DNA from 3 places in the Rahnella sp. BIGb0236 genome. Region 2 is predicted to be linked to each of the others. Evidence: riboswitches for the same ligand, from Rfam matches in the RefSeq annotation. Region 2 holds a riboswitch; each other region holds the start of a gene.
What was found. Region 2 has a riboswitch for thiamine pyrophosphate ahead of thiM (hydroxyethylthiazole kinase). Riboswitches for the same ligand answer to the same signal wherever they lie in the genome.
Positions count from the first base shown of each region.

Region 1 (10,425 bases), on a different contig from region 2:
CAGTCTTTGTCTACGACTCCGGACTCTGCCAAATACGCATACAATTACCCGGTTGACTGTGATAGTTCATGCGCTGACAATTCAGCCGCTTGATGTATTTACTACAATGAGAAGGCGTAAAACTCACAGTTGTCTCATTTATCTACGCAATTGGCGTAACAGAATTCTGGGAATGTATGGAAGCCTATCTACAACATCTGGTCGCTCAGTCGGTGGGCTTCGCATTAATTATTGTCGCTGTCGTGGCTTTCTTCGAGTCACTGGCGCTGGTGGGGCTGATTTTGCCCGGCACCGTCATGATGGCCACGCTGGGGACGCTGATCGGCAGCGGTCAGGTGGGATTGTACGAAGCCTGGCTGGCGGCAGGGCTGGGCTGTTTCTTTGGTGACTGGACCTCGTATTTTATCGGCCGGGGTTTCAAGGAGCCGCTGCACCGCTGGCGTTTCCTCAAACGTTACCAGTCATTACTGGATAAAACCGGTTATGCGCTGGATCGCCACAGTTTTGCCACGGTGATTATCGGGCGTTTTATTGGTCCGACCCGTCCGCTGGTGCCGATGGTCGCAGGGATGCTGAACCTGCCGCCGTATAAATTTGCGCCGCCGAATATCATCGGCTGTCTTTGCTGGCCACCTGTTTACTTCCTGCCCGGCATTCTGGCCGGTGTCGCCATTGATATTCCCGCCAGCCATAACAGCTCGGTCTTCAAATGGTTGCTGTTTACCGCGGTTGTGCTGATCTGGCTGAGTGCGTGGCTGCTGTGGCGCTGGTTCCGTGCTGGCAAAGCCTCGCCTGATGCGATGAGCAAATGGCTGCCCTTGCCGCGTTTACGCGTGGTGTGCGTACTGAGTCTGATCGCGACAGTGGTCAGCCTGGTGATGCTGAGCCAGCAACCCATGATGCCGGTTTACGGTCATTTGCTGTGGAAAGTGATCACCCGCTAAGCCCCGGCATAATCCCGAGAACTCTGGCTTCCGGCGCACTGCCGTCGGCCAGTGCCTGCGTCGGTCCGTCGTAAAAAATCCGGCCATCGACGATCAGTAATGTCCGTGGCGCAATCCGCGCGGCGTCATCCAGATTGTGCGACACCATCAGCAAAGTGAGGTTGCGCTGTCCGCACACTCTGTCCAGCAAACTCAGCATCTCACTGCGTAGCGCCGGATCCAGTGCGGAGAAGGGTTCGTCGAGCAGTAAAACCGGCTGACTGCGCAACAGGCAGCGTGCCAGTGCGACGCGCTGACGCTGACCGCCGGAAAGCTGCGACGGCAGGCGATCCAGACACTCTTCCAGCCCGACCTGCCGGGCGATATCTTCCAGCTCGCGCTTCTGCTGCGGGGTGAGTTTCAGCCCCGGATGCAATCCCAGCCCCATGTTCTGACGCACCGTCAGATGCGAGAACAGATTGTTTTCCTGAAATAACATCGAGACCGGGCGCTTCGCCGGTGGCGTGGCGCTGTGATCCGCGCCGTTAAGCCGGATTTGTCCGCTGACCGGAGCCAGAAAACCGGCGACCAGACTGAGCAGGGTGCTTTTTCCCGCGCCGCTCGGGCCGAGGATCGCCACCCGTTCACCGGCTTCGATCTGTAAATCGAAGCGCATCGGCAGATGTTCATACAAATACGTCAGTTTATTCAGCGTCAGCATGGCGGCCCGGCAGTTTCTCAATCAGGGTGAATAACAGGAAGCATAACAGCAGTAATAACAGCGCCGTCACCGCACCGTCCTGGCTGCGGTAAGAGCCAATCTGCTGGTACAGATAAAACGGTAAGGTGCGGAAATTTTCATTGCCGAACAAGGCAATCACGCCGAAATCCCCCAGCGACAGCACACAGGCAAACGCCAGCGCCTGGGCAATCGGGCGTTTCAGCGCGCTGAGTTCCACCCGGCGCAACCGCTGCCAGCCGCGCATATCCAGCGAAAGGCACAGCAGCGTGTAGCGTTCCGCCACATCGCGCATCGGATTATCCAGCACTTTCAGGGCGTAAGGCACCGCCATCAGCGCATTGGTGAGGATCACCAGCGGCCACGGCGATTGCGGCAAACCGGTGGTATCGCCGAGCAGCAGGAAAAAGCCGGTCGCCAGTACAATGCCCGGCATGGCGAGGATCAGCATGCCGCTGAGATCCATCGCCTGCGCCCAGCCATTTCTCTGGCGTAAGCGCAACTCGCGGCTGCTCCACAGCAACATCATGGTCAGCAGCACACATAAGATCCCGCTACCGGCCGCGATACGCACTGACGTCCATAACGCCTGCCACAATGCAGGCTGTTGTAATACGCTGACCACCGCGCGGTTGATGCCATCGGCGATCACCGCCAGCAACGGCGGCAGGATCAGCAGCAACGCGAGGGCAATCAGCACGCCGTCGGCGATGCGACGCAGCGGCGAGTCATCCGGGTTACGCCAGCGCTGAGCATGCGTTTGTCCGACCGGCAACGCCTGACTGAGTTTCTGGCTGAGCAACACCAGCGCCAGACAACAACACAGCTGGATCAGCGCCAGTGTCGCGGCGCGGCTTAAATCGTAGTCGTAACTGAGCGCCTGATAAATTGCCAGTTCAATGGTGGTCGCCTGCGGACCGCCGCCCAGCGACAGCACGGTGGCGAAGCTGGCGAAACACAGCATGAAAATTAAGGCGGCGGCGGGGAAAATCTGCCTGCGCAGCGCGGGCCACTCCACAAAGCGGAATTGCTGCCAGACGTTCATGCCCAGTTGCGCGGCGAGCTGGCGCTGCTCAACGGCGATATTCTCCAGCGCCTGCAATAACAGACGTGTCGCCAGCGGCAGATTGAAAAAGACATGCGCCAGCAAAATGCCCTGTAAACCGTACGGCGAGAAACGATAATCCATGCCCAGCCAGCCGCAAATTTGCGCCAGCCAGCCCTGTCTTCCGTAAACACTGAGGATGCCAAACACGGCGACTAAAACCGGCAAGACCAGCGTCATCGCGCATAAACGCAGTAACAGCTGACGGCCGGGAAAACGGCGGCGGAACAAGGCGCGTGCCAGTAAAATCGCGGGCAGCACCGAGCACAGCGCCGACAGCAGCGCCTGCCAGAAGGTAAAGCGGATCACATGCCAGAGATAGGGATCCTGCCACAGCGAGGCACCGCTGATCTGTGGCGCATGACGCCACAGAGAGCCGAGTGCCAGCGCCGCCACCAGCAGCATAGCCAGTGAGGCGATGGCACCGGGCCACAGCCAGCGCGGGATCAACGGCTGACGGCGTTCTGCCATGCCTGGATCCATTGTGCACGGTGAGTCGCGACGTCTTGCGCGCTGTATTGCAGAGATTTGGCCGGTACGGTCAGCTGTTTAAAGGCGTCTGGCAGCGGCGTATCCACCACCGGATACATCCAGTTGCCAGCCGGGATCACTTTCTGGAAATCTTCCGTGGTGATGAATTTCATGAAGGCTTCAGCCAGTTTCGGTTGCTTGCTGTTCGCCAGCTGACCCGCCACTTCCACCTGCATGTAATGCCCTTCGGTAAAGTCAGCTGCCGCGTAATTATCTTTCTTCTCCTCGACGATGTGATACGCCGGAGAAGTGGTATAGCTCAGCACCAGATCGCTTTCGCCTTTGAGGAATAACCCGTAGGCCTCGCTCCAGCCTTTAGTGACGGTGACGGTTTTCTTCGCCAGTTTTTGCCACGCCTGCGGTGCCTTATCGCCGTAGACTTTTTGCATCCACAGCATCAGGCCCAGACCCGGCGTACTGGTGCGCGGATCTTCGTAAATCACTTTCCAGTTCTGGTCACTGTTGATCAGCTCATCGAGGCTTTTTGGCGGGTTCTTCAGTTTGTTTTTGTCATAGACGAAGGCGAAATAGCCGTAATCATAAGGCACGAAGGTGCTGTCATTCCAGCCGCCGGGGACGGTGAGTACGGCGTCGGTTTTCGGCGCTTTGGCGAATAAACCGGTTTGTTCAGCCGCCTGCAACAGGTTGTTGTCCAGCCCGAGGACGACGTCGGCCTGGCTGTTTTTACCTTCCATCCGCAAACGGTTCAGCAAAGACACACCATCTTCCAGCGCGACGTATTTCAGCTCGCAGCCGCATTGGGCTTCAAAGGCTTTTTTGATCGCCGGACCCGGACCCCAGTCGGCAGAGAAAGAATCATAGGTATAAACCGTCAGAACAGGTTTTGCCGCAAATGCAGGTGCAGAAAGTAACAGCAGGCAGGACAATAATTTTTTCAACTTTGCGCTCCAAAAAAATGAAAGGGCAAAGGATTTTGAGTAAGCATCGCGCAGTCTCAAATCCCTCCGCCGGGATTAACCGGATCAGGTTCGACGGGTATCAGGTCTCAGCCATATGTAAACTTGCTTTCACAAGTGCTGGCACCCCGTTGAGAACGGATGTCATTCTAGAGACTAACGGCGCGATGCGATAGTCCGATTAACTGTCCGGTGGCGCAAACCACGCGGATTTAAAGTCGAACCAGCCGAGGGTATTCATGCGTACGCCGCGCATGCTTCGTTGTCCCTGCAACACCAGCCAGTGATGGAACAGCGGGTGGATCTGATGGCTGACTGTCTGTTTCTGACTCCATTTCGCCATCGACAAATTGCCCGCGTGCCACTGCGCGGCGTCCTCTTCCATTCCTTCACTGAAGCAATGTTTCGCCAGCGGCAATTCATGGAAATGCGCAAACAGTGAGAATTCCAGCGGCAGGGTAAAGTTGGCACTGCCGAGCCACAGATCACTTTTGGCGTCGCCGCGGTGCCAGACGGCGTAATCCACCACCTGAATGATCAGTTCGATGCCTTCCGCCGCCAGCAGCGGTTGCAGGGCATTACAAATTGCCTGATGTTCAGAATGCTCGCCGTAGAAGGTCAGGGTCACCTGTGTCAGACCTTGCGGTCGGGGCGGACGCGGCTGCGGGGCTTTATGGTGCCAGCGCGGCAACAAGCCATACGCCGGAGACCAGTAGCGCTGATAAATCGGTTCTGCATTGTTCAGCAGGGCGATGGGATTCAGTAAATCGCACAACCACTGGCGCGTTGCATCGCATTGTCCGACCGGCGAACGCTGGTCAAAAAGCAGGAAATAGCAGCCTTCTTCCAGACGACTTTCCAGCTCACTTTTGCCGGATTCATCGGCCTGAAGCTGTACGCCGGAATGCACCAGTTCTTCACTCAGTTCCGGCAGCACCCAGATATTCACTTCGTCTATCAGCGCCCGGAAGCCAAAATACTCATCAAAGGCGCGTATGCGCAGTTGTGTTTTAAGATTACGCACCACAGCGTAAGGGCCGGTACCGACCGGATGACGGGCAAAATCAGGCAGGGATTGCCATTCCTGCGGCAGGATCATCGCGTGGATATTGCCGAACAGCCACGGCAACCAGCGGTCAGGGGCATTCAGATGGATATCAATGACATTCGGCGTGGGCGTGGTGACCGTTTTCAGGTTGCTGAACAGCGGATGGGCGGTCAGGCGGGTGAACGTGGCGATGATGTCGGCCATCTCCAGTTCACGGCCATGATGAAAATGAATGGCCGGACGCAGATAAAAACGCCAGTGCAACGGAGAAATTTCCTGCCAGTGATGGGCAAGATCCCCTTCTACTTCCCCGTTTTCCTCATTTATGCGTGTCAGGCCGCTGAAAATTTGCCGGGCAATATGCGTTTCTGAACGGCGTAACATGGTGCCGGGCAGCAGGTTAATCAGCGGGCGGTAATACAGCACGCGCAGAATATGTTTACCCTGACGGAAGCTGCGTCCGAGCTGGGACAGCAACATCTGACGCACCCGATCCTTATCGCCGACCAGTTGCACCAGCTGATCAATCCGGTCCTGTTCCAGCAGCTCTTCGGCGCGCTGTTGCTGGAGAGCCAGCCCGGTATACAGGAATTTCAGCGTGGAACGTTTGCCGCGTCCGGCTTCGGCATCCCATTGCAGCCAGCCCTGTTCCTGCATGGTACTGAGCAAGGATCGCATATGTCTGCGCGAACAATTGAGAACCTCAGACAACGCCTGCAACGTGGTTTCGGTTTCTTCACCGTGGCAGCTTTGCCACAGGCGGATGAACTGCTGTTGCAAACGGGACGAGGACATAAAAGAGGAACTCCGTGGGCGATCTTCATCAATTTATCTTTCCTCATAATACTCCGATACTGTTTCTCAACGAAAGCCTGTTGTGAATGACCGGAGGTCAGCATGAAACGCAGTCTGAACGCCCGTTTTTACCAGCGTTATTTTGAAGCCATTAAGAGGAACGCCTCTAAAAATCATGCTGACTGGTTGTCCTGGGTGCCGGTGCAATACCGCCTGGATATTTTGTCCCGTCTCACGCAGTGGGATTTAGATTCTGTGGATGAAAAAGACTATCGCCAGCATTTGTAATCCGGCTCATGGCAGGCCCGTCAAAATTCGATTTTCTGAGTAATGGTGTAATGTCACCAGCCAGTGAGGAAACTCACTGGTTTTTTTACACGCTTTTTTTGTTCATTCCCCAGAACTTCCTGAAACTTCGCTACACTGTCTGTCTTGTTTTATGGGCTTTCATTTCTCAGGGACGGCGTCATGTCAAAACCTCGTATTAATGCCATTTATGTCACCTTTCTGGTGGTGTCTTTGCTGTGTGGTATCGCGGGAGCGTTGCAGGCGCCCACACTCAGCTTGTTTCTGACCAATGAAGTGAAAGTCCGGCCAATGTGGGTCGGTCTGTTCTATACCGTCAATGCGGTGGCCGGGATTGCCATCAGTTTCCTGCTGGCCAACCGTTCGGATAACAAAGGTGACCGGCGAAAACTGCTGATGTTTTGCTGCCTGATGGCGCTCGGTAACAGCCTGGTTTTCGCCTTCAGCCGTGATTATCTGGTGCTGATCACCGTCGGCGTATTGCTGGCGGCGATAGGGAATGCATCAATGCCGCAGTTGTTTGCGCTGGCGCGTGAACATGCCGACCGCTCCGCCAGTGAAGTGGTGATGTTCAGCTCAATGATGCGTGCGATGTTGTCGCTGGCCTGGGTGCTCGGCCCGCCGCTGTCATTCATGCTGGCGCTGAATTACGGTTTTACTCCGATGTACCTGAGCGCCGCCGCCGTGTTTGTCGGCAGTATTCTGATGATCCTGTTTTTCCTACCGTCGGTGCCGCGCCTCGAACAACCGGTGGATGAAAAAGTGGTACACGTCAGCGCCTGGCGCAACAAAGATGTGCGTCTGCTGTTCTTTTCCTCTTTGCTGATGTGGACCTGCAATATCATGTATGTCATTGATATGCCGTTGTACATCACCAGTGATTTAGGTTTACCGGAAGGGCTGGCAGGTTTGCTGATGGGGACAGCCGCCGGGCTGGAAATCCCGGCAATGTTGCTGGCAGGCTATCTGGTGAAACGTACCGGCAAACGCAAGCTGATGCTGTATGCCGTGGCGAGCGGCGTCATTTTCTATGCCGGACTGGTGGCGTTTCAGTTCAAGGCGGCGCTGATGATTCTGCAACTGTTCAATGCGATTTTCATCGGTATCGTGGCGGGGATCGGCATGTTGTATTTTCAGGATCTGATGCCGGGCAGGGCGGGGTCAGCAACCACATTGTTCACCAACAGCATTTCTACCGGTGTGATTTGCGCTGGTTTGTTGCAGGGCTTTATCGTGGAGAACTTCGGCCACTTTCCGGTCTACTGGGCGGCGACTGTGCTGGCGGTGGTGGCGCTCGGGCTGATGTATAAAGTCAAAGACGTCTGACATAACCCGTCGCTTTTCAGATAAAGAAAAACCCGCAAATCCGCGGGTTTTTTTATGCTCAGTCTCAGGAAATTACTGCATAAACGCAGGCTGATTCTTCTCGTAGCCGGAGATATTTTCTTCGTGCTGCAACGTCAGGCCGATGCTGTCCAGACCGTTGATCATGCAGTGACGGCGGAAGCTATCGATGACAAACGGATAGCTTTTATCGCCCGCTTTCACGGTTTGCGCTTCCAGATCTACTTCGAACTGAATGCCTTCGTTGTTTTTAACCAGTTCGAACAATTCATCCACTTGCGCTTCGCTCAGGGTGATCGGCAGCAACTGGTTATTGAAAGAGTTACCGTAGAAGATATCGGCAAAGCTTGGCGCGATCACCGCATGGAAGCCGTAATCGGTCAGCGCCCACGGCGCATGTTCACGGGAAGAGCCGCAACCGAAGTTTTCGCGCGCCAGCAAAATGCTCGCGCCTTTATAGCGCGGCTTGTTCAGCACGAAATCAGGGTTTGGCACCTGGCCGGCATCGTCCAGAAAACGCCAGTCGTTGAACAGGTGCTGGCCGAAACCGGTACGGGTGACTTTCTGTAAAAACTGTTTCGGGATAATGGCATCGGTATCGACGTTAGCTGCATCCAGCGGAACCACCAGACCGATGTGTTGGGTAAATTTAGCCATGGTGTTTTCCTCAGTTCAGTTCACGGATATCAGCGAAACGGCCAGTGACCGCTGCTGCCGCAGCCATTGCCGGGCTGACCAGATGCGTGCGCCCGCCACGACCCTGACGGCCTTCGAAGTTACGGTTGCTGGTTGACGCGCAACGTTCGCCCGGTTCCAGACGGTCATTGTTCATCGCCAGACACATTGAGCAGCCCGGCAGACGCCATTCGAAACCGGCTTCGATAAAGATCTTATCCAGGCCTTCTTCTTCGGCTTGTGCTTTTACCGGGCCGGAACCTGGCACGACAATCGCCTGTACGCCGTTCGCCACTTTACGGCCTTTGGCAATGGCTGCCGCAGCACGTAAATCTTCGATACGGGAGTTGGTGCAGGAACCGATGAAGACTTTATCGATCGCCACGTCGGTCAGTTTAATGCCCGGTTGCAGATCCATATACGCCAGCGCTTTTTCAGCAGAGGCACGTTCTACCGGATCGGCAAAGGAGGCCGGATTCGGGATGGTCTGATTCACCGCCATGACCTGACCCGGATTGGTACCCCAGGTGACCTGTGGCGCGATTTCAGAGGCATCCAGCGTGACAATGCTGTCGAACGTCGCGCCATCTTCGGTTTTCAGGGTTTTCCAGTATTCAACCGCCGCGTCCCAGTTCTGATCTTTTGGTGCGAACTGACGAGCTTTCAGGTAGGCAAAGGTGGTTTCATCCGGCGCAACCAGACCGGCTTTTGCGCCCATTTCGATCGCCATGTTGCACAGGGTCATACGACCTTCCATGCTTAAGGCTTCAATCGCTTTGCCGCAGAATTCCACCACGTGACCGGTACCGCCTGCGCTGCCGGTTTTACCGATAATCGCCAGAACGATGTCTTTCGCCGTGATACCCACCGGGGCATCGCCGGTCACTTCGATTTTCATGGTTTTGGCGCGACCCTGTTTCAGGGTTTGCGTTGCCAGAACGTGTTCCACTTCCGACGTCCCGATACCAAAGGCCAGTGAGCCAAACGCACCGTGCGTGGCGGTATGGGAATCGCCGCAGACAATGGTCATGCCCGGTAAGGTCATGCCCTGCTCAGGGCCGATAACGTGAACGATGCCCTGATACGGGTGATTCAGGTCATACAACTGCACACCGAATTCGGCACAGTTTTTGATTAATTCCTGCATCTGGATGCGTGCCATTTCGCCGCTCGCATTGATGTCTTTGGTTTGCGTGGACACGTTATGGTCCATGGTCGCAAAGGTTTTGCCCGGCTGACGCACCGGACGGCCCATCGCACGCAGACCGTCGAATGCCTGCGGCGAGGTCACTTCGTGAACCAGATGGCGGTCGATGTACAACAATGGCGTTTCGTTTTCCGCTTCGTAAACCACGTGGGCATCAAACAATTTCTGATACAGCGTCTTGGCCATGTTATGCCCCTTCTTTCACAAAGCGGGCAATGATATCGCCCATTTCACTGGTACCCAGCGCCTGCTGGCCGTTAGCCAGATCGCCGGTACGGTGACCTGCTTCCAGTACTTTATTGACGGCCTGCTCGATGGCGTTGGCCGCGTCATCCGCACCCAGGCTGTAACGCAATAACAGCGCAGCAGACAGGATTTGGGCAATCGGGTTAGCAATATTTTTGCCCGCGATATCCGGTGCGGAACCGCCCGCAGGTTCGAACAGACCAAATGCCTGCTCATTCATGCTCGCGGAGGGCAACATACCCATGGAACCGGTGATCATCGCGCATTCGTCGGACAGGATGTCGCCGAACAGGTTGGAACACAGCAGCACGTCAAACTGAGACGGATCTTTAATCAGCTGCATGGTCGCGTTATCGATGTACATGTGGCTCAGGCTGACGTCCGGGTAATCTTTGGCGATTTCGTTAACCACTTCGCGCCACATGATCGAGGTCTGCAAGACGTTCGCTTTATCGATGGAAGTCACTTTGCTGCGGCGTTTGCGCGCAGATTCAAAGGCAATGCGGGCGATACGTTCGATCTCAAAGCGGTAATACACTTCGGTATCAAAGGCTTTCTCGTGCATACCCTGACCTTCGCGGCCTTTGGG
Region 1 covers NZ_SOAO01000005.1:141,729-152,153, reverse strand. The annotation lists gene EDF78_RS12400 (DedA family protein) at 177-944, shown strand; gene thiQ (thiamine ABC transporter ATP-binding protein ThiQ) at 934-1,644, opposite strand; gene thiP (thiamine/thiamine pyrophosphate ABC transporter permease ThiP) at 1,628-3,238, opposite strand; gene thiB (thiamine ABC transporter substrate binding subunit) at 3,214-4,197, opposite strand; TPP riboswitch at 4,241-4,356, opposite strand; gene sgrR (HTH-type transcriptional regulator SgrR) at 4,397-6,058, opposite strand; gene sgrT (glucose uptake inhibitor SgrT) at 6,161-6,346, shown strand; gene EDF78_RS12370 (MFS transporter) at 6,527-7,690, shown strand; gene leuD (3-isopropylmalate dehydratase small subunit) at 7,763-8,365, opposite strand; gene leuC (3-isopropylmalate dehydratase large subunit) at 8,376-9,776, opposite strand; gene leuB (3-isopropylmalate dehydrogenase) at 9,778-10,425, opposite strand, start outside.
Region 1: it holds a riboswitch for thiamine pyrophosphate, as region 2 does, so the genes downstream of both, thiB (thiamine ABC transporter substrate binding subunit) here and thiM (hydroxyethylthiazole kinase) in region 2, are expected to answer to the same signal.

Region 2 (10,425 bases):
CGGCAATGTGAAACCGAGAATCACGCAATGCACAAAGATGATGCCGAGCCACAGTGTCTGCCATTGTTCACCGACCGGCACAAACCACAGCAGCAGGGAAAACACCGCCAGCACCAGATTAGTGATCATGTACAGCCGCACGCTGTCGATGAATTTGGTCAGCTGATTGACAATCACCGCGCCGAGAATGGATGCCAGCGTCACCATACCGAAGAACATCGAGGCATAACCCGCGCCGCCTTTCAGTACATAGGTGATGAAATACATGTAGCCGCCACCGCGCAGGTTGAACACATTGATCAGCAGGAAAGACATCAGCAATACCAGCAACAACTGGTCATTCTTCAGCATCCCGCGGATATGTTCCTTAATGCTGAACTGGCCGAGCAGCGCCAGCGGCAAACGCTCACGCACCGCGAAGAAGCACCACAGAAACATCACGACAGCCACCGCACACAGCAGGCCAACGCCCTGCTGATAACCTGCCGCCGCATTGCCTTTACCCAGCACCTGTACCAGCCACGGTAATCCGACTGACACCATAAAACCGGCGACGCCGCACAAAACAAAACGCCACGACTGACAGGAAATGACCTCACGGTGATCGGTGGTCATGGTGTTGATCAATGCGCAGTACGGCACGTTAATGGCGGTATACGACACGGAAAGCAGGAAATAGGTGAAAAAGGCGTAGGCGATTTTGGCATCGCCGCTCAGGCCGGGCACGGTGAAGGTCAGAAAGCCCACCACGCCAATCGGCAGCGCAATCCACAACTGCCACGGACGAAAACGCCCCCAGCGGCTTTGCGTTCGGTCGGCGAGGATCCCCATCAGCGGATCGGAAATCGCATCAATCACCCGCAGGGAAATAAATAATGTGCCGACAATGGCCGGCGTCAGCCCGAACACATCGGTATAAAAGAAGGTCAGAAAACTGGTGATCAGACAGGTAATAATGGTGCCTCCGGCATCCCCTAATCCGTAACCAATTTTCTCACTGACCGAAAGTTTTGCATTCGCCGAAATTATTCCACCCTCGCCACTTACCGGCGCGGAACCGGTATTCACAGAATCTGTTGGCATTGTTTTTTCCTCGCTTTTATATCGTTATTTATAAGCAACAGGAACACGATAAATAAGGCTGTTTATTCATATCAGCCCGGACATTAAATAAGGTACGCCGTAAATCTGGCATAGGGACAACACGCCAACAAGAGGAGGATAAAGTAGTTAAACGGGACAATTCCGACTCACGTTCAGAATCTGTGAAGCAGATCATAACCTCTTGCCACCCCGCTGGCAGCCCCTTAGCGTTGTGCTACTGTCAGGCTAAATCTGCCTGATGAGCGCCTGAAAATGTCTGAAACGCTTACCTTTTCTGTCAGCCACCCGGTCAAAGTGCAAAATGGCGGCCTGTTTATTTCGCGCGGAATGGGTACACATCCGACCCGGAGACTCAGTTCCCATGAACTCATTTATGTCGTTCGCGGCACACTCTCCTTACAGGAAGAAAATACGCGTTTTGATTTACATGAAGGGGAAAGTTTATTGCTATTTCCCGGCAGGGAACATAAAGGGGTGACGACATTTGATGCTGAGCTGAAATTTTACTGGCTGCACTTCGATATTGTGAAAGAAGCGGCAATATTAACATCACAGCTAAATAGTCCCTCAATACAGTTAAATATTCCACAGCATTGTAAAGTCAGGGACAGCGAAACCCTGTTAACCCTGTTCAGATTATTTTTATATGAACAGGAACGTGGCGGAAGTTCGCTGGAACTGTTCCTGATGTTGCTGTTAAAGGAGGTCGCGCGCGCCTGGCCGGAAAATGTTGAACCTGGCGGCCCCGGCGTGGCGCTGGCGTACAAAGCCCGTCAGTTGATTACCACACAGTTTCATCTGCCGCTTGGCGCATCTGAGCTTGCGGAACGGCTTCACTGTAATGCCGATTATCTTGGCCGCGTTTTCCGTCTGACTTTTCAGATGACGCTGACCGATGCCCTGCATAAACAGCGGGTGTCGGCAGCAGAGAAACTGTTGCTGGCCAATACCGGGAATGTGGCGGACGTAGCAAGGCTGACCGGTTTTAATGATGTTGCCTATTTTCGCCGGGTATTTCGCAAACTGCTGGGCATCACGCCCGCCGCTTATAAAAAGCTTTATTGCCGCGAGCACATTAACTCTCAATAATTTGAGATAGCCTTGCGCTAACAATCTCATAATCATCAGAAAACTCATGGTAGTATTGGGCTCTCCCGACTTTAAAGACAACTTTTGCCCATGACAGACGCCTTTGAATTTCTCCATAACGTGCCGGTTAATCAGCAGATTTACCGTACCTTGCGTCAGGACATCGTCACCTGTGCAATCGCACCGGGCGCATTCCTGTCGGAGAAAGAGATTTCCACGCGCTTTAACGTGTCCCGCCAGCCGGTTCGCGAAGCCTTTATCAAACTGGCCGAGGCCGGTCTGGTTCAGGTTTTACCGCAGCGCGGCACCTATGTCATGAAAATCTCGTCCAAGCGGGTGGCTGACGGTCGTTTCATTCGTGAAGCGGTCGAAACGGCAGTGGTGCGTCGCGCAGCAATGGTGGTCACGGACAAAGATCTGGCGTTGCTGGAACATAACCTGGAACGTCAGACGCTGGCGGCAAGAAGTCAGCAAACGCAGGAATTCCTGCTGCTCGATGATGAGTTCCACCGCACCATTACACAGATCATTGACTGCCGTCTGGCATGGGAAACCGTCGAGCACATCAAGGCGACGATGGATCGCGTACGCTTCTTAACACTCAGTAAAGTGTCTCCTCCGGAAAATCTGATTGCGCAGCATTATGCGATTTTTGACGGGCTGAAGGCTCATGACCCGGACGCCGCTGAAAAAGCGATCCGCGTTCATCTGCAGGAAATGATCTCCACCATCACCCCGATCGCTGAACAAAACAGTGACTGGTTTGACAACGAGTGAGTGAGTACTTCCCGCGTTCAGAAGTTGTCGTTAAACGCGGGAAGAAAGCAGGATTCAGGGCAGTTTGTTCCATTCCTTCGACGGGCGATAAAAGGCTTCAGGAGGACCAAAAACGTCGAGGTCATCTACATCACCCTCAGGACATTTCTCATCGCAATACCTCAAAAAACCAACAATTTTTTCCACCATTCTCACCTGCCTTGGCGTCAAATGAGTCATTTTTTCCCTATCCAACTCCATGTGCTGCTCCTTTTACATAATGTATACCGATGATATATTCACTCTGTTAAACATTATTTACTTCAACAATGAATAACTCCGATCAACAAAGTTTACTTTCATATATTGATTTAACAAATAGTAAGTGGATTCACATTCCATTTTCCCGAAAACGGGAGTCATTGGTGCTTCGCTGATATAAAACCGCATAACTTCCTCATTCACAATATCCTTAATAATGAACTTTGCACTCTCTTTTTCCAACATTCTATTTTCATTAAGGCTATCGGCATAAATAACCATCATGCAAAGACTGTAACGGAGCATTTTTCCTTTGAGTGGATGCCCTTGCGTCTTACGATAAAAATTTTCCAATGAGTTTAACTCAACAGGACCCTTCACTGGCTTACATGACTTCAGCAGGAACGCAGCCCGCTCCTGATGAGGATTGTTGAGGCAAAACACATAAGCCGTTTGTTCCATACCGGATTCCCGTGGCTGGTTTTTCCTGTATTGCTTAAATAGCCATTTCCAGTTAAGAAGATGTTTTTCGGGTTGCCGTAAATTACGTCTCGCACGGCGTTGCTGCCAGATAATATCACTCCGTCGAATACGCCTTATAATAAGCGGGACGTTTAACTGTACAAAAGCCGCATTCATTGTTGTCATCGTCTCGGCAACAACCTTTTCATGTAACGTCATCTTTTATTATATTCCCGCAGTGTGAAAATCAATCCTGCAAGAATAATATGACCGCCCGTAATCACAATCACCAAAGCTATTTTTGTCGAGACGTCTCGTAAAATTTCAACAGAGAAAATATCCGTAAGCGAAAAACCGGCCACGCAGGCAGTTTGCGACGCGGTTCAAATTTTGCGGGTTACCCCTGAAATCTGTATGACAACTTAGTGTAAGCTGTAAACCACATCAATATCGTGGATACTTTCTATGCCAGCCGCAACCCTCCTGAAAAAAAGCTACTACAGCGCAGAACAGTCACTGTCCCTTTCCCAGCTCGATGAGGAAAAAATCAGTCAGATCGCCCGTGATCTGGATGTGGCGGAAAGCGAAAAGGAACATTACCTCACAGGCTGGATGGGTCAGAACAGCGTGGTGCTGGTGAGAAATTATCAGGACAAACGCGGCACCTCCAGCGGGCTGGTGATGTCACGCGGCAACCGCTACAAACTGACCGTGCAGGCCATTACCTTTCGTATTCCTAAAGTGCTGCTGTGGGTCACTTTCCGCCGCAAGCCCCGCACGATGACGGTGATCGCCTATAACAAGCTGGGCGAACAACCGACCGGCCTGCAACAGTTCATGCATATTCAGGATCCTGAACTTCGCGACACGCTGGAAAATGACTGGCGTGAACTGAATGATTATCTGGGCATGGCCTGCTGGCAAATGGACAACAACCGTCCTCTGTGGCGTCAGGTGCATGAGGAAATCTCACCGCAGGCGTTGTGGACGCTGTCTGAATCACCGTGGTTCAGCGGCAAAAAACTGCAAAAAGACGGTGAATGTGAAGGTCTGTGGACACACGATCAGTTTATCGGACGCCGTAGCGGTGAACATGCTTCGGTGCTGCTGTCATGGAAAGATGAAGAGAATGACGATATTGCCAGTTACCTGTTTGAACGGGTTTCGGCGAATAAAATCCGCGTCATGCTTAGACCGCGCAAAGACGCAAAATTCTATCCGCTTAACCCGTTCGATGCCGTGCATTTGCAGCAGGCGTTGGTGAAATTCCGTCAGGCTGAACAGGCGCTTGGCGAGACATTGCGCCGCGCCTGATATCTGTTTACCACCAGCGGTGGAAATGATGCACCGGCCCGATGCCGTGGCCGACTTCCAGTGAATCCGCCTGCATCAACGCCTGCTGTAAATACGCTTTCGCCTCGCGCAGCGTATCTGCCCAGTTGTTGTGGCGCGGGCGCAAGGCGGCCAGTGCCGCAGAAAGCGTACATCCTGTGCCGTGCGTATGGCGGGTGTTGACGCGTGGCGCTGTAAAACGCTCGCGGGAATCGGCGGTAAACAGCCAGTCAGGGCTTTCCTCATCACTCAGATGACCGCCTTTCATCAGCACCGCGTCACATCCCATCGCCAGCAACGCCTCCCCCTGCTCGCGCATCTCGGTTTCACTGGCTGCCACGCTACACTCCAGCAACGCGGCGGCCTCCGGCAGATTCGGTGTAATGATCGACACCTGCGGGATCAGCAAACGGCGTACAGCATCGACGGCTTCCGGCAACAGCAACGGATCGCCGCTTTTCGCCAGCATCACAGTATCCAGCACCACAAAAGCGGGCCGGTAATATCTGAGCCGCTCCGCCACCGCCTCCACGATCTGACTGTTCGCCAGCATGCCGATTTTCGTGCTGTCGATGCGGACGTCACTCAGCACGGAATCCAGCTGCGCGGCAACGAAATCCGGTTCGATGTGATAAACCGACTGCACGCCACGGGTGTTTTGCGCCACCAGTGCGGTGATGACACTGGTGCCGTAAGCGCCCAGCGCCGAGAAGGTTTTTAAATCTGCCTGGATCCCCGCGCCTCCGCTGGGATCGGTGCCGGCAATGGTCAGGGCATTGATCCGTTTCATTACTGCCCCTCCCCGTTCAGCCAGCCTTCGTTCATCAGATACAGATTGTCCAGAAACGCAGCCGTGAAGCTGCCCGGCCCTTTCACCACCGCGCAGGCCCGCTCACCGCCGCAGGACATCACCCGGCAGGCCGCAGCCACATGATTCAGGCGATCGCCCGGCAAACACGAAAAGGCGGCGACAACTGCCGATAAGGCGCAACCGGTGCCGACCACGCGGGTCATCATCGGATGGCCGCCCGCCACCGCCAGACAGCGTTCGCCATCCGTGACGTAATCCGTTTCGCCGGTCACGGCCACTACCGCGCCGGTTTCCCGTGCCAGTTGCTGCGCTGACGGAATGGCAGAAAGCGAGTCGTCACCGCTGTCGACGCCACGCCCGGCGGCAGTCAGCCCGCTGAGCGCACGAATTTCCGAGGCATTTCCGCGGATCGCCGCCGGGTTAAGTTTGATAAGTTCCAGACAGAATTCGGTACGCCAGCTCAGACCGCCCACCGCCACCGGATCCAGCACCCAGGGTTTTCCGGCCTGACGGGCAGCGTGGATGGCCACCAGCATGGCGTCGCTGTGAGGGCGTGTCAGCGTGCCGACATTCACCAGTAACGCGTCGGCGACAGCGCTGAACTGCGCAGCCTCGGCAGGATCCACCACCATCGCGGGTGAAGCGCCCAGTGCGAGCAGGACATTGGCCGTAAAAGATTGCACCACGTCGTTGGTCAGACAATGAACCAGCGGCGCGGAAAGGCGGAGTTGTTGCAAGGAAGCGGCGGCGACAGCGCCGGAAAATACGGCAGGTTGGATATTCATAAATCTCCCCACCGGCGCTAAAGAAGGCGGTATCGGGAGAGATACCTGACTTCCCTACGCTGGCATTATCCAGATCAGGTGGTACGGGTATTTCTCAGCCCATCAGTGATGGGGCACCCCGAGTCATGAAGATTGAATCTCTATACTTTTTGCCAGCTTAGGGGAAGTTGCTTGCTGACGCAAGCCCGCCCTTCCGGTTATCGCTTCTTCACGCTGTACCCCAGCTTGTACCCCATATCTGTATGACAAAACCTCTTGATTATCTAAATTTGATAAGTGAGATATGCAAATGACAGAAACCCAGATCTACGAGAGCATTAAGCAAGCCATCAACAGCGCACCGCGAAATGGTCAAACGGTTGAAATGCACCTCCAGATGATCAAATACGCCGACCACCTGAAAAACGTCACTGCTAAAGAGTTTTGCGAGGGTGTGGGACTTAAAGCCAGTTTTGGTACTGAATTCAGCAAAATGAGAAATCTCACCGAACGGCTTAAAGCCTCTGGGCTTGATACCTCGAAGCTGTGATTAACAAGATCATCGGTATCTACGTTTAGTTAACGAGGTTATTTTGATACTACCTTTTGAGACTTAGAGAACATCATGACAACGGTGATCGGATATGTGCGAGTTTCCACCAGCGACCAGAACGTTAAAAACCAGAAGCAACAGATAACCGATGCTGGTTATAGCGTTACTCGCTGGTTCAGTGATGAAGCGGTGAGTGGTGCAATCAAGGCGGAAGAGCGTCCAGGGTTTGGTGAACTACTCAGTTATGTGCGAGAAGGCGATACGCTGATTGTGATTGCTATAGACCGCCTGGGGCGTAACACGATTGACGTTCTTTCCACCGTGGAAAAATTGCAGACGAAAGGCGTGAAAGTTGTCAGCTTGCGTGAAGGGTTCGACCTGTCAACGCCAGTTGGTAAAGCGATGCTCACTATGATGGCAGGGCTTGCCAGCCTGGAAAAAGATCTGATCGCAGAGCGTAGAACAGCAGGTATCAAGCGTGCTCAGTCTGAAGGAAAACATTGCGGCAGACCTATAAAAGCAACCGTTGAACAGGTGCGAGAATTGTTAGCGTAAGGTTTACCGCCAGCAGTGGTACAACACAGGTTAGGTATCAGCAAAGCCACCTTCTATCGACTAAAGACCTTCTGATCTACATCACTGATATTTAAGGATTCTGGCTACTCAGGTAGGTGGTAGGGAAAGTTAGAGCTTAGCAGTTCAAGCAACAAGATAACTTATTCTCAGCATTAGCGACTAAGGATGCTAAATAAGTGCAAGTAGTTAACTACTATAGTTTGTCTCATTTGCGTATACCCAAAAGAAACAATGGGGCATTTATCCAATAAATATTCATTTCAATATCAAATTATTTACTGGCGATATTTCATCCAGTTAAAAGATAGAGATCGGGGAGAAAATGAAATTGCTTAATGCTTTAAACGATGAGCATTGAACAGATTTTGTACAATTAATAAAAGCCGCGTGACAGGATGATCCTTAAATACCCATATACCCAAGGCTGCTGGGGTAAATCGCTCGGAAACGGTTGTCATTAAATAGTTGAATACAACTTAGTCAGGTCAGAGACAATTATTTCCTGAGCATCTAACGCTAATTTAGCTGAATGGTCAGCATTACGCAATTCAATCTGATACTCTTCACGTCTGGCTTCCTGCGCCATGTTCCCCTCACTACGTTCACAATCTCTTTGCAACTCGCTAAAGCATGCTTCTCGCGCCGTCTCATAGCGAAAGCGGATATCAATCAATGCTTGTATTTCTTCTTTTAAAATAGCCTCTTAAAGCTGTTTTTTATCCATTATGAAAGTGTCCATTTTTAGTTAAATAAGTGCTATCTGCTCATTTTTTAGTCGCGCCAATCTTTCGGAAAGTTTTATTTTTTCTTCAACTTTTTCGAGCGCGGAAGCAGACATACAGCTTATCAACTTGTCTACATCTTTTGGTTCTTTGATAACAATAAACTCCTTAGACTTATTAATAAATACTACTGAATACTTTTTACGGGACAAAAGTTCAATAACATTACTTAATGTGCCAGGGCTTTTGGTATCCCACACCATGAGACCATAATCAGCGGCTTCCGCCATTTTAATATCTTTTGCAGTGAAAAATGCGCGCGTGCCAGGTGTATGATCTGTATGAACAACGTTGACGGGCCACGAGCCGAGGTTATTGCGTGGTCTTACAGAACTACTGAATACCGTAGCAGCACGACATCCCAACTGTAACAACTCCTGCTGCACGGATGAGTCAACGCCTGTTGCGTCACCGACCACAACGTTGAAATTCTTATCGACGATTTTCTTCAACCTCTCAACGATTTGAGGGGCCAATTTTTTTATGGTTATCGATCCAGCTACAAAAACGGTTTTCATTCTGGTTTCCAAGTCAGGGCCGCGACATAGATTTTATCTATTTTACTATATCCACGAAGCGCCGCAACCGCCGCCTCCATCGATACACCCGTGTGATAAAGGTCATCAATGATAAGTGCGTTGTAAGTCCCTTCAGAAGATATAAGATCTTGATATGAAAACATATTCGCTACAGCTTCAAGTTTTTCTGCTCTGGTGCTCAGATTTTTGAGAGAGGGACCACCGGCTTTTTTCAGAATTAATCCGTCAAAACAATTCATCCCAAATCCCATTTTACTTGCAAGAACTTCAGCAATTGCTGTGACTGGCTGTCTGGCTCTTGGATTAGAGGCAGCCATCGGAATGATTAGCTGAATACCCTTAAAAAGAGGGAGTGCTTTTTCAAAAAGACACTGCGCGAGTGGTTCAACTTGGTTCCAGTCATGCTGATATTTCAGCTGATAAAGTGCCTCACCAACTTCAGTACGTTCGTTATGAAACTGAGGCCGTCCATATTCATTATCACCCAAATAGGTACTTTTAATCATATGCTTATCCATTGCATATCCTAAATCCCAATTGCCAAAAATTGGCTTGATATTCACGTTCATCTGTCTTCCTTTACCGTAAGAAATGAGCAAGGAATAAACTTACAATCATTAAGATTCATCCGAAAGTGAAAAGTGTTGAGCTTGAGAGGTTGCTCTACCCTTGTGCAATAATTAGTCAACCCACAAGTAAATCCAAATCCTGACGTTTGCTTTAGAAGGGCTGTAGCCCTATCTGCGCCAGTCGATAAAGGCATGTTTACAATAATGTAGGAAAGTAATAATTGCGTACGATCTACCAAAGAGACAATTGAACAGATGAGAGAGTTGTTAGTGCAAGGTTGCACCATGAGCAGCGGTACAGTATAGGTAGCGACCAGCAAAGCCACCTTCTGCCGACTTAAGATATTCGCTCATCTCTCTGATATTTTAAGATTCAGGATATCGTTGGACCGGGGTAGAAAAGATCGAGCTTAACAGTTTAAGCATCTTGGCAGGTTTATCACCGTTGTACCGGTAGTAGAGATCAATATAGTTACAAAATTAAGTACTAACTCAAATTAAAGTAGCACACTTAAAATATGAGTTTTACCAGAGGCTATTTAACTAACCTCTGGCTTACGAAAATCATAAAAGCGAATGAATTTCCAATGAGTAAAGTTTATTTTTTTTAACCAATTCCTTAATTGTTGATTTGTTTTTTATTACTAACTTGTTAGACTCAACGTTCATTTTCAAATGTTTTGAAAAATTCCTTTTGAGGTATACTGCGCAATCCCTTGAAAAACCCACCATTTGCAAATGCCACACGATAGGATCATTTGATCCGAATTCGATGAACTGTGACCAATTTGCGCCTGGATTTCCATGATGAACATAAGTTAAGAGCT
Region 2 covers NZ_SOAO01000003.1:186,593-197,017, reverse strand. The annotation lists gene EDF78_RS07765 (MFS transporter) at 1-1,083, opposite strand, end outside; gene EDF78_RS07760 (AraC family transcriptional regulator) at 1,357-2,193, shown strand; gene EDF78_RS07755 (GntR family transcriptional regulator) at 2,284-2,970, shown strand; gene EDF78_RS07750 (hypothetical protein) at 3,025-3,210, opposite strand; gene EDF78_RS07745 (hypothetical protein) at 3,268-3,891, opposite strand; gene EDF78_RS07740 (hypothetical protein) at 4,138-4,986, shown strand; gene thiD (bifunctional hydroxymethylpyrimidine kinase/phosphomethylpyrimidine kinase) at 4,994-5,794, opposite strand; gene thiM (hydroxyethylthiazole kinase) at 5,794-6,600, opposite strand; TPP riboswitch at 6,635-6,731, opposite strand; gene EDF78_RS07725 (transcription factor) at 6,890-7,129, shown strand; partial or broken gene EDF78_RS07720 (recombinase family protein) at 7,205-7,762, shown strand; gene EDF78_RS07715 (hypothetical protein) at 8,166-8,381, opposite strand; gene EDF78_RS07710 (hypothetical protein) at 8,454-9,008, opposite strand; gene EDF78_RS07705 (ComF family protein) at 9,005-9,598, opposite strand; gene EDF78_RS07700 (helicase-related protein) at 10,163-10,425, opposite strand, start outside.

Region 3 (10,425 bases), on a different contig from region 2:
TATCGTTGGCCGTCTGATCCCAGCCGGTACCGGTTACGCTTATCATCAGGATCGTGCACGCCGTAAAGCACAAGGCGAAGTGCCAGTTGTACCGCAAGTCAGCGCGGATGAAGCAACGGCTAACCTGGCTGAACTGCTGAACGCAGGTTTCGGTAACAGCGACGATTAATCGTCTTCTGTCGAAACGCATAGAACCGCTCCTCCGGGAGCGGTTTTTTTTTGCCTGAAGTGTGCGAGTTGAAACGATCTGGAAAGAGGAGCCGGAACAGGGAACTGGACGATAACCTGTTCCGGCTATTTGGAAGCAGCACCGGGATGCGTGGCGCCGGCCATCTGCGAATGTGCAGCGGCAAAAGCACAGTAATGCCCGCTGCGTGCTGGCGCGAGGGGCAAAATCACTTTATGGAATCTGCATTCCTGAGAGTTTATCAGTTTGCCATCCGGCGACATTTTCCTGCGAGACGCGCCCCAAAAAACTGTCCCAGTCTTTCCAGACCGGTTGCAGCCCGGCGCGGGTTAACGCGTTTGCCACATGTTGAGGCGAACGGTTGTCGTGCGGCGCAAATTGCTCCAGTTCCGGATGATCATCGGCATAGCCGCCGGGCTGTGTTTTGGATCCGGCACTGACGGTGTTGATCGCCAGCGGAATAACGTGATCCCGAAAATAAGGCGATTCACGTGTCGACAGTGAAAGCTCGACATCCGGCGCCAGCATTCTGAAAGCGCAAATCAGTTGTACCAGCTGATTTTCTTCCAGCAGGGAAGCCGGTTCGATGCCGCCGGTGCAGGGACGTAATCTCGGAAACGCCACCGAATAGCGGCTTTGCCAGTAAGCTTGTTGTAGGTACAACAAATGCTCGGCCACCATATAACTGTCAGTCCGCCAGTTTCCTGAGAGGCCGAACAGCGCACCCAGCCCGATTTTATCGATTCCCGCACGCCCGAGCCGGTCCGGGGTTTCGAGCCGCCAGAAGAAATCCTGTTTCTGCCCGCGAAGATGATGCAAAGCATACGTCGGCGCATGATAGGTTTCCTGATAAACCAGCACGCCATCCAGCCCCAATGTTTTCAGCTCGGCATATTCTTCCTGTTGCAGCGGCTGAACCTCAATCATCAGCGAATCAAAATGACGTCTGATCGCCGGGAAGTGACGGCGAAAATAGTCCATGCCGACCTTTCCTTTGTGTTCGCCGGTGACCAGCAACAGATGTTTGAAGCCCAGCGTATTCAGCGCTTCGCACTCCCGCCTGATTTCATCCTCATCCAGCGTTTTACGTTTAATTTTGTTGCTCATCGAAAAGCCGCAATAGGTACATTCGTTGGCGCAAAGATTGGATAAATACAGCGGTGCGAAGAAATTCACCGTGTTGCCGAACCGCTGGCGCGTGAGTTGTTGCGCACGCTGCGCCATCGGTTCCAGATAAGGCAGCGCAGCCGGAGAAATCAGTGCCATGAAATCTTCCCGACTGATTTTGTTGCGGCTGAGCGCCTTTTCCACATCACGGGATGTTTTGCTATTGATGCGCAGGGAAATGTCATCCCAGTTCAGCGTTGACCAGACATCCGTAAAATTATTCATGACAACGCCTGCGAGGTATTAAGGAAACCGGTCAGCGGACTGGACGCGCTGGCGTGGCGTTGTCTGCCACCCAAACCGCTCTGGCGGGCGATAACCCCGGCCTGAACCGCCAGCCGGAACGCGGTGGCCATCGCGACCGGATCGCCCGCGACGGCAATCGCGGTGTTGACCAGCACGGCATCAGCACCCAGTTCCAGCGCCTCCGCAGCCTGACTCGGCGCACCAATACCGGCATCAACAACCACCGGAATGCGCGCCTGTTCGATGATAATTTGCAGAAACTCGCGGGTTTGCAGTCCCTGATTGGAGCCAATCGGCGCACCCAGCGGCATAACGGCGGCACAACCCGCTTCTTCAAGACGCTTACACAAAACCGGATCCGCGCTGCAATACGGCAAAACAACAAAACCCTGTTTCACCAGTATCTCTGCGGCTTTCAGCGTTTCGACGGCATCGGGCAGCAGATATTTTACATCCGGATGAATTTCCAGTTTTACCCAGTGGGTACCCAAAGCTTCTCTTGCCAGTTGTGCGGCGAACACTGCTTCTTCCGCCGTTTTTGCCCCCGATGTATTGGGCAGTAACCGCACGCCGAGTTGTTGCAGCGGGGAAAGAATGTCATCACCACCGCGACGCAGATCGACGCGCTTCATCGCCATGGTCACCAGTTGAGAACCGGATGCCGCCAGCGCCTGTTGCATCAGCGCAGGGCTGGCGAATTTCCCGGTTCCGGTAAAAAGGTGCGACGTAAATGTGGTATCAGCAATTTTTAACATGTCAGCCTCCGGCTATCGCCTGAAAAAGCAGGATCTCATCACCGTCTTCCAGCCAATGTGCAGCCCAGTGATCACGGGGGATAATGACCTGATTGACTGCCAGTGCGCTGCCCGCCGGATTCAGCGCCAGCAGATTGAGCAGGGCATGCAGCGTAATTGGCTCTGCGACGTGATGCGGTTCGTCATTAACCAGAATGTTCACGGATGGCCTCCGCAAACAGAACAGGCTGGAGAACGCGTGAGTTGCAACGATCGCCAGTTCTGTGTTTTGCCGTCGAACAGCCGCAACTTTCCGCTCAGTGTCGACGGTAATCCGGCCAGAATTTTCAGTGCTTCCAGCGCCTGAAGTGTGCCGAGGGTGCCGACGACCGGCCCGAGCACACCCGATGTGCGGCAGTTGCGCTGCACCGTTTCCTGATCCGGATACAGACAGGCATAACAACCGTGTGCGTAGGGAGCGTCGAGTACCAGAAGCTGACCACTGAATCCGACGGCGCTGCCGCTGATCAAGGTTTTCCCCGCATCCACGCAGGCTTTATTGATCGCATGTCGGGTTTCCATGTTATCGCTGCAATCCAAAATAATATCGGCACCCGACACGGCTCCGGTTAACGCTTCCCCTGCCAGCCGTTCTGTCAGGGTTACGGCTTCACACAACGGGTTGAGGCGCAGCAGTTCGCGCTTTGCCAGCGTCGCTTTGTTCTGATCAAGGTCTGCCGTGCGATAGAGGATTTGTCGCTGAAGATTGGTGATATGCAGCTGATCGTCATCGGCCAGAACCAGCGTGCCGACGCCGGCCGCCGCCAGATATAACGCGGCGGGAGAACCCAGCCCGCCGAGTCCGACAATCAGCACTTTCGCCGCCTGTAACTTTTCCTGCGCCTGCGGGCCAAATTCCTCCAGCATCAGCTGGCGGCTGTAGCGCATAAAAGCCGCATCGTTAAGCATTTTCCTGCCCCTTGCTGGCGCATAAAGCCAGCAGTTCGGCGGTGGCAGCGCGCCAGTCCGTTGCCTGTGTAATGGCGCTGACGACGGCAATGCTGCCGACGCCGCAGTCGAGAACCGATGCCGCGCGTTCAATGCTGATCCCACCGATAGCCACCGTCGGGAATTTCCCGTCGAGTTGCTCAATGTGTCGGGCCAGTTCTGTCAGCCCCTGCGGTGCCGAAGGCATATCTTTGGTCTGCGTCGGGAAGATATGGCCGAGGGCGATATACGAAGGATTGACGGCGACAGCGCGCGCCATTTCATCATCGTCGTGGGTGGACACGCCCAGTCGTAAACCGGCCTGACGGATTGCCTCAAGGTCGGCAGTATCCAGATCTTCCTGACCCAGATGCACGCCATAAGCCTGATGTTTTACCGCCAGACGCCAGTAATCGTTGATGAATAACCGCGCCTGATATTTCGCTCCCAGCGCGATGGCATCAATAATGGCCGGTTCGGCTTCCCCATCGGGTAAGTCTTTCACGCGCAGTTGTAAGGTTTTAACGCCCGCTTCCAGCAGGCGGGCGATCCATTCCACCGTATCAACCACCGGATATAAACCGAGGTGAAAAGGAACGGCGGGGAAGGGTTGCGATGACTGATTCATTTGTTGATCTCCGTGGCAGGATGATAAAGCTCGCTGCCGCGTGAACGGAATTCAGCTGACATCTGCGCCATACCGGATTCAACGAGTTCTATTGGCTGGGCTTTGGCTTCCAGCGCGGCGGCGTAATCGCGAACTTCCTGAGTAATTTTCATCGAACAGAATTTCGGGCCACACATTGAACAGAAGTGTGCGACTTTGCCGGATTCCTGCGGCAGCGTTTCATCGTGGTAGGCGCGGGCGGTGGCCGGATCAAGAGCCAGATTAAACTGGTCTTCCCAGCGGAATTCGAACCGCGCTTTTGACATGGCGTTATCGCGGATTTGTGCCCCCGGATGGCCTTTGGCTAAATCGGCGGCATGGGCTGCGATTTTGTAGGTAATCAAACCTTGCTTAACGTCTTCTTTGTTCGGCAGGCCGAGATGCTCTTTTGGCGTGACATAACAGAGCATGGCGCAGCCAAACCAGCCAATCATCGCGGCACCGATGCCGGAAGTGAAATGGTCGTAACCCGGCGCAATATCGGTGGTCAACGGGCCGAGGGTATAGAACGGCGCTTCGTGGCAATGCTCGAGTTCTTCGGTCATATTGCGGCGGATCATCTGCATCGGCACATGCCCCGGCCCTTCGATCATCACCTGAACATCGTATTCCCAGGCAATTTTAGTCAGTTCGCCGAGCGTGCGTAATTCGGCGAACTGCGCTTCGTCATTGGCATCCTGAATCGAGCCAGGACGCAGGCCGTCGCCCAGGGACAGCGAGACATCGTAAGCGGCGCAGATTTCGCAAATTTCACGGAAATGCTCATACAGGAAACTTTCGCGATGATGAGAAAGACACCATTTCGCCATGATTGAACCGCCGCGCGACACAATGCCGGTCAGGCGTCTGGCGGTCATCGGTACGTAGCGCAGCAACACACCGGCGTGAATGGTGAAGTAATCGACGCCTTGCTCTGCCTGTTCCAGCAGCGTATCGCGGAACATTTCCCAGTTCAGGTCTTCGGCCACGCCATTCACTTTTTCCAGCGCCTGATAAATCGGTACTGTACCGATCGGCACCGGGCTGTTACGCAGGATCCATTCACGGGTTTCATGAATATAGCGGCCGGTGGAGAGATCCATTACCGTGTCCGCGCCCCAGCGCGTCGACCACACCAGTTTCTCAACTTCTTCTTCAATGGATGACGTCACCGCCGAGTTGCCGATATTGGCATTCACTTTCACCAGAAAATTGCGGCCAATGATCATCGGCTCTGATTCGGGGTGATTGATATTGGCAGGAATGATGGCGCGACCGGCGGCGACTTCCTGACGCACGAATTCCGCCGTAATGTTGGCGGGCAGATGTGCACCAAAACTTTCGCCGGGATGTTGCTGGCGCAAAACCTCGCCGCGGATCCGCTCACGCCCCATATTCTCGCGGATGGCGATGAATTCCATTTCAGGCGTAATCATGCCTTTGCGTGCGTAATGCAACTGCGTGACATTTTTACCCGACATCGCTTTGCGCGGGCGTGGCAGGTGTTCGAACCGGAGATGGTCCAGACCTTCATCCGCCAGACGCTGCTGGGTAAAGCCGGAACTGACCTGCGGAAGTTCTTCCGTGTCCGCCCGCTCGTTGATCCATCGGGTGCGTAATTTTTCCAGACCGGTGTGTACATCAATCACTGCCGACGGATCACCATAAGGCCCGGCGGTGTCATAGACGGGGATTGCTTCGTTATCTTCGAACTGCGGATTGTCTTTGCCGCCGCCGACCAGTGTCGGGCTGAGCTGGATTTCACGCATCGGCACGCGGATATCGTCGCGGTCAGCGTGCAGATAAATACGGCGGGAGTTTGGAAAGGCTTCGCCCTGCAGGCTGTCGATAAATGACTGAGCCTGCGCGCGTTGTTCACGGCGGTTTGACGATTTCTTTTCTGAAGTAACGGGTTTTTGGGTACTCGACATAGCAAATTCCTCGCAAAAAAACGTGATGGAAAATTGCTTGTCTGGAGGTTTACGGCAGGAGTAAAAATGGGCGGTGAAGCACGGGCGGCCTGATGCCAGATTGTGCTGAACGCATAACATTACTCTTGTTCCCTTCGCGGGTACTAACCCGATCAGGTTCCGCGGATCCCGAATTAACGGTCTCAGCCTGGCGTAATTCTCAACAGAAAATTATGCGCTAGGCACTCCGACAAGAAGCCTCAATATAGGAGGCGTTTTTTTAAACTACAAGTAAAACTGTAACCCTGAGCAGGGTCTTAGGGTGGTAACACGTTAAGCCGGTCTGGCGAGATCAGGTTCATTCGCCGGAGGTAACGCACCCTCCGCGGGCGGCTCGAAGGCCATGATAATTAATTGATCTTCCAGCTGAAAACGGGCATCTAACGCTTCACCGATATCCGATAATGCATAATGAAACGCGAAAGCATTGTCATCATCAATATCAGTTTCTGTGTAACTGTCATGGAAAGCCATGATAGCTTCAGTATTCAGTTCCAGTGCAGGATAGATTTTTGCCGCCTTCACTTTCTTCGGGCTGTCGGCACCATCGACTTCTTCAATGATGCGTGGATAAAGATGAAAATGCCCGGCAGAAAGATAGTCGACAAGGTGATGGCAAAAACTGTCCAGCGCCTTTTCATTCAAAGGTGTATGTTTTTCTTTATTGGGTTTCAGGCCGACCAGTGTGCAGTAAGAAACCAGCAATTCTTTACGCGCGTGTAGCCACTGATCGACTAATTCATTACTGCCACCAACGCGTTGGGTCAGTCTTTCCAGACGATTTAGCATGGTTGACTCCGTGAGCAATAAAAAAAGTAACCGAAAAGAAACGTTACTAATATGTAAAGATCACTCTCAGATTGTCAGTCCCGACGAGGTTATGCAACAACAATTATGGAATTACAGATTACTGAGCAACACAACGGCTGGTGGGTCATCAGTCAGGAAGGCAAGCTGTGGCTGCCTGAGGGCGAACTGCCGTTTGGCAGCGCTGCACAATTTTCTCTGACCGGTAAGACAGCGCGTCAGATTGGCGAATGGCAGGGCGAACCGGTCTGGCTGGTTCGTCAGGCGATGCCAAACCATATGGTTTCCGCCCGTCAGTTGCTGGATCAGGATCGCGGATTATTCCAGCTGGTCGGCCGTGGTGTGCAGCTGTCAGAATTTTACCGTTCTCATCAGTTTTGTGGTTACTGCGGACATGAAATGCACGTCAGCAAAACTGAGTGGGCTGCGCTCTGCGGACACTGCCGCGAGCGCTATTACCCGCAAATTGCGCCCTGCATCATTGTGGCGATCCGCAAGGGCGATGAGATTTTGCTGGCGCAGCATGTCCGTCATCGTAATGGCATCCACACGGTGCTGGCGGGGTTCGTAGAAGTCGGCGAAACGCTGGAAGAAACCGTGGCACGCGAAGTGATGGAAGAAAGCAACATCCGCGTGAAGAATGTCCGTTATGTCAGTTCCCAGCCGTGGCCGTTCCCCAATTCGCTGATGATGGCGTTTATGGCTGATTACGACAGCGGCGAGATAGTGCATGATCCGAAAGAGTTGCTGAATGCGGGCTGGTACCGCTTTGACGCCTTGCCGCAATTGCCGCCGCCGGGGACGATTGCCCGGCGTCTGATTGAAGATACCGTTGCGCAGTGCCGCGCAGAAAGCGAAGACGACGACGTCTAGCGTCAGTTTTGCGTGATAGAATGCCGTCAGATGATTGTCGGGCAGCCCGAATATTGAAGGAAAGAGCAAGAATGAATGAGTTGAAAAACGACCGTTACCTGCGTGCTTTGTTACGTCAGCCTGTGGACATTACACCGGTGTGGATGATGCGTCAGGCTGGCCGTTATTTGCCGGAGTACAAAGAAACCCGCGCTGAAGCCGGCGATTTTATGTCGCTGTGTAAGAATGCCGAACTGGCTTGTGAGGTGACTTTACAGCCGCTTCGTCGCTATCCGCTGGATGCAGCGATCCTGTTCTCCGACATCCTGACCATTCCTGATGCGATGGGGCTGGGGCTGTATTTCGAAGCCGGTGAAGGCCCGCGTTTTTCTTCGCCACTGACCAATCGTGCTGATGTCGAAAAGCTGCCGGTTCCGGATCCTGAAATGGAGCTGGGCTATGTGATGAACGCCGTGCGTACCATCCGTAAAAACCTGAAAGGTGAAGTGCCGCTTATTGGTTTCTCCGGTAGCCCGTGGACGCTGGCGACTTATATGATAGAAGGCGGTAGCAGCAAAGCCTTTACCAAAATCAAAAAAATGATGTACGCCGATCCGTCTACCTTGCACCTGTTGCTGGATAAAGTGGCCGACAGCGTCATTCTTTACCTTAATGCTCAGATTAAAGCGGGCGCGCAGTCGGTGATGATTTTTGACACCTGGGGCGGCGTACTGACACCTCGCGATTACCGCGAGTTCTCCCTTAACTACATGCACAAAATCGTCGATGGCCTGATCCGTGAAAACGAAGGCCGCCGTGTGCCGGTGACCTTGTTTACCAAAGGCGGAGGCCAGTGGCTGGAAGCGATGGCGGCAACGGGTTGTGACGCGCTGGGTCTGGACTGGACCACCGATATTGCCCAAGCGCGCCGTCGGGTTGGCGACAAAGTGGCGATTCAGGGCAACATGGATCCTTCCATGCTTTACGCCTCACCGGTGCGGATTGAGCAGGAAGTGGAAACCATTCTGGCTGGTTTCGGCAAAGGTAATGGCCATGTGTTTAATCTTGGCCACGGTATCCACCAGGACGTTCCGCCAGAAAATGCGGGCGCTTTTGTGGAAGCGGTACACAGCTTGTCCCGCCAGTATCACGAGTAACATGGCGTTATGATCGACACGCGCGCGTTACGTGAAGAGCAACGGATCCTTGCAGATCAGATTGAACTGCAGGATCCGCCTGAATTCACCACACCGTCGTTGATCGCCGGTGTGGATGTCGGGTTTGAGCAGGGCGGTGAGGTCACCCGCGCGGCGGTCGCTGTTCTGAGTTATCCAACTTTGGAGCTGGTCGAATATCAGATAGCCCGCATTCCGACCGTCATGCCCTACATTCCTGGTTTCCTTTCTTTCCGTGAGCTTCCCGCACTTTTACAAGCCTGGCAGCAAATCTCATCGCACCCTGATCTGGTTCTGGTTGACGGGCAGGGGATCGCGCATCCGCGGCGCCTCGGTGTCGCCAGTCATTTTGGCCTGATGATTCACGTGCCGACCATTGGTGTGGCGAAAAGCCGTTTATGCGGGCAGTTCCTGCCGTTAGGTGAAGCGCTACACAGCAGACAGGGGCTGTATGAAGGCGATGAACAGATTGGCTGGGTGTGGCGAAGCAAGCTACGCTGTAATCCATTGTTCATCTCGCCTGGTAATCGGATCAGCATGGACTCCTCTCTTTATTGGGTGGAACAATGCATGCGGCAATATCGGCTGCCGGAACCGACCCGTTGGGCTGATGCCGTGGCATCAAACCGGGCGGCGTTTCAACGCTGGCAACGGTTGAGTGATGATCTTTAGGAATCAAGGAATAGGGATATTGATTTATTTCAGGTAAACTCCCGCGCAGAAAAGTTAACGAGATCAACTCATGTTACGTAATCCAATTCATTTACGTCTCGAAAAGCTGGAAAGCTGGCAACACGTGACGTTTATGGCGAGCTTGTGTGAACGCATGTACCCGAACTATCAGGCATTTTGCCTGGAAACCGGGTTTGGCGAAGCACAGCTTTACCGCCGTATTCTGGATTTAATCTGGGAAACGCTGGTGGTAAAAGACGCCAAGGTCAATTTTGACTCACAGCTCGAAAAACTGGAGGAAGCAGTGCCTTCTTCCGACGATTACGACCTCTATGGGGTGTATCCGGCCATCGACGCCTGTATTGCATTAGGCGAACTGATTCATTCGCGCCTGAGTGGCGAAACGCTGTCTCATGCGATTGCCGTCAGCGAGACGTCAATTCGTACTGTCGCGATGCTGGAAATGACCCAGGCCGGTAAAGAAATGACCGATGAAGAACTTAAGGTCATTCCTGCTGTTGAAGAAGAATGGGACATCCAATGGGAGATTTTTCGCCTGTTGGCTGACTGTGAGGAGCGTGACCTGGAATTAATAAAAGGGTTACGTTCTGACCTGCGTGAAGCCGCTGTCAGTAACATTGGCATAAATTTAGCGCAATAAGGCGAGAAAACGTGATTTAACGCCTGATTTGTCGTGCCTTAAGGCTTCACATCCGCACCCTGTCTGGTCTACATTTGGGGGGCGTAAAAAAAGTGGCTATCGGTGCGTGTATGCAGGAGGGTGCTGTCAATCGGCATATCCGTCGCACTCGATGCTTTGCAAACGATAAACACACTGTAAAGGATAACTTATGAACAAGACTCAACTGATTGATGTAATTGCGGACAAAGCTGATCTTTCCAAAGCACAGGCCAAAGTTGCTCTTGAATCTACTCTGTCTGCTATTACCGAGTCTCTGAAAGAAGGTGATGCTGTACAATT
Region 3 covers NZ_SOAO01000023.1:4,119-14,543, reverse strand. The annotation lists gene rpoC (DNA-directed RNA polymerase subunit beta') at 1-169, shown strand, start outside; gene thiH (2-iminoacetate synthase ThiH) at 401-1,579, opposite strand; gene EDF78_RS25020 (thiazole synthase) at 1,576-2,355, opposite strand; gene thiS (sulfur carrier protein ThiS) at 2,357-2,557, opposite strand; gene EDF78_RS25010 (HesA/MoeB/ThiF family protein) at 2,554-3,303, opposite strand; gene thiE (thiamine phosphate synthase) at 3,296-3,949, opposite strand; gene thiC (phosphomethylpyrimidine synthase ThiC) at 3,946-5,898, opposite strand; TPP riboswitch at 6,011-6,137, opposite strand; gene rsd (sigma D regulator) at 6,211-6,726, opposite strand; gene nudC (NAD(+) diphosphatase) at 6,832-7,617, shown strand; gene hemE (uroporphyrinogen decarboxylase) at 7,689-8,753, shown strand; gene nfi (deoxyribonuclease V) at 8,763-9,443, shown strand; gene EDF78_RS24975 (YjaG family protein) at 9,514-10,104, shown strand; gene hupA (nucleoid-associated protein HU-alpha) at 10,295-10,425, shown strand, end outside.
Region 3: it holds a riboswitch for thiamine pyrophosphate, as region 2 does, so the genes downstream of both, thiC (phosphomethylpyrimidine synthase ThiC) here and thiM (hydroxyethylthiazole kinase) in region 2, are expected to answer to the same signal.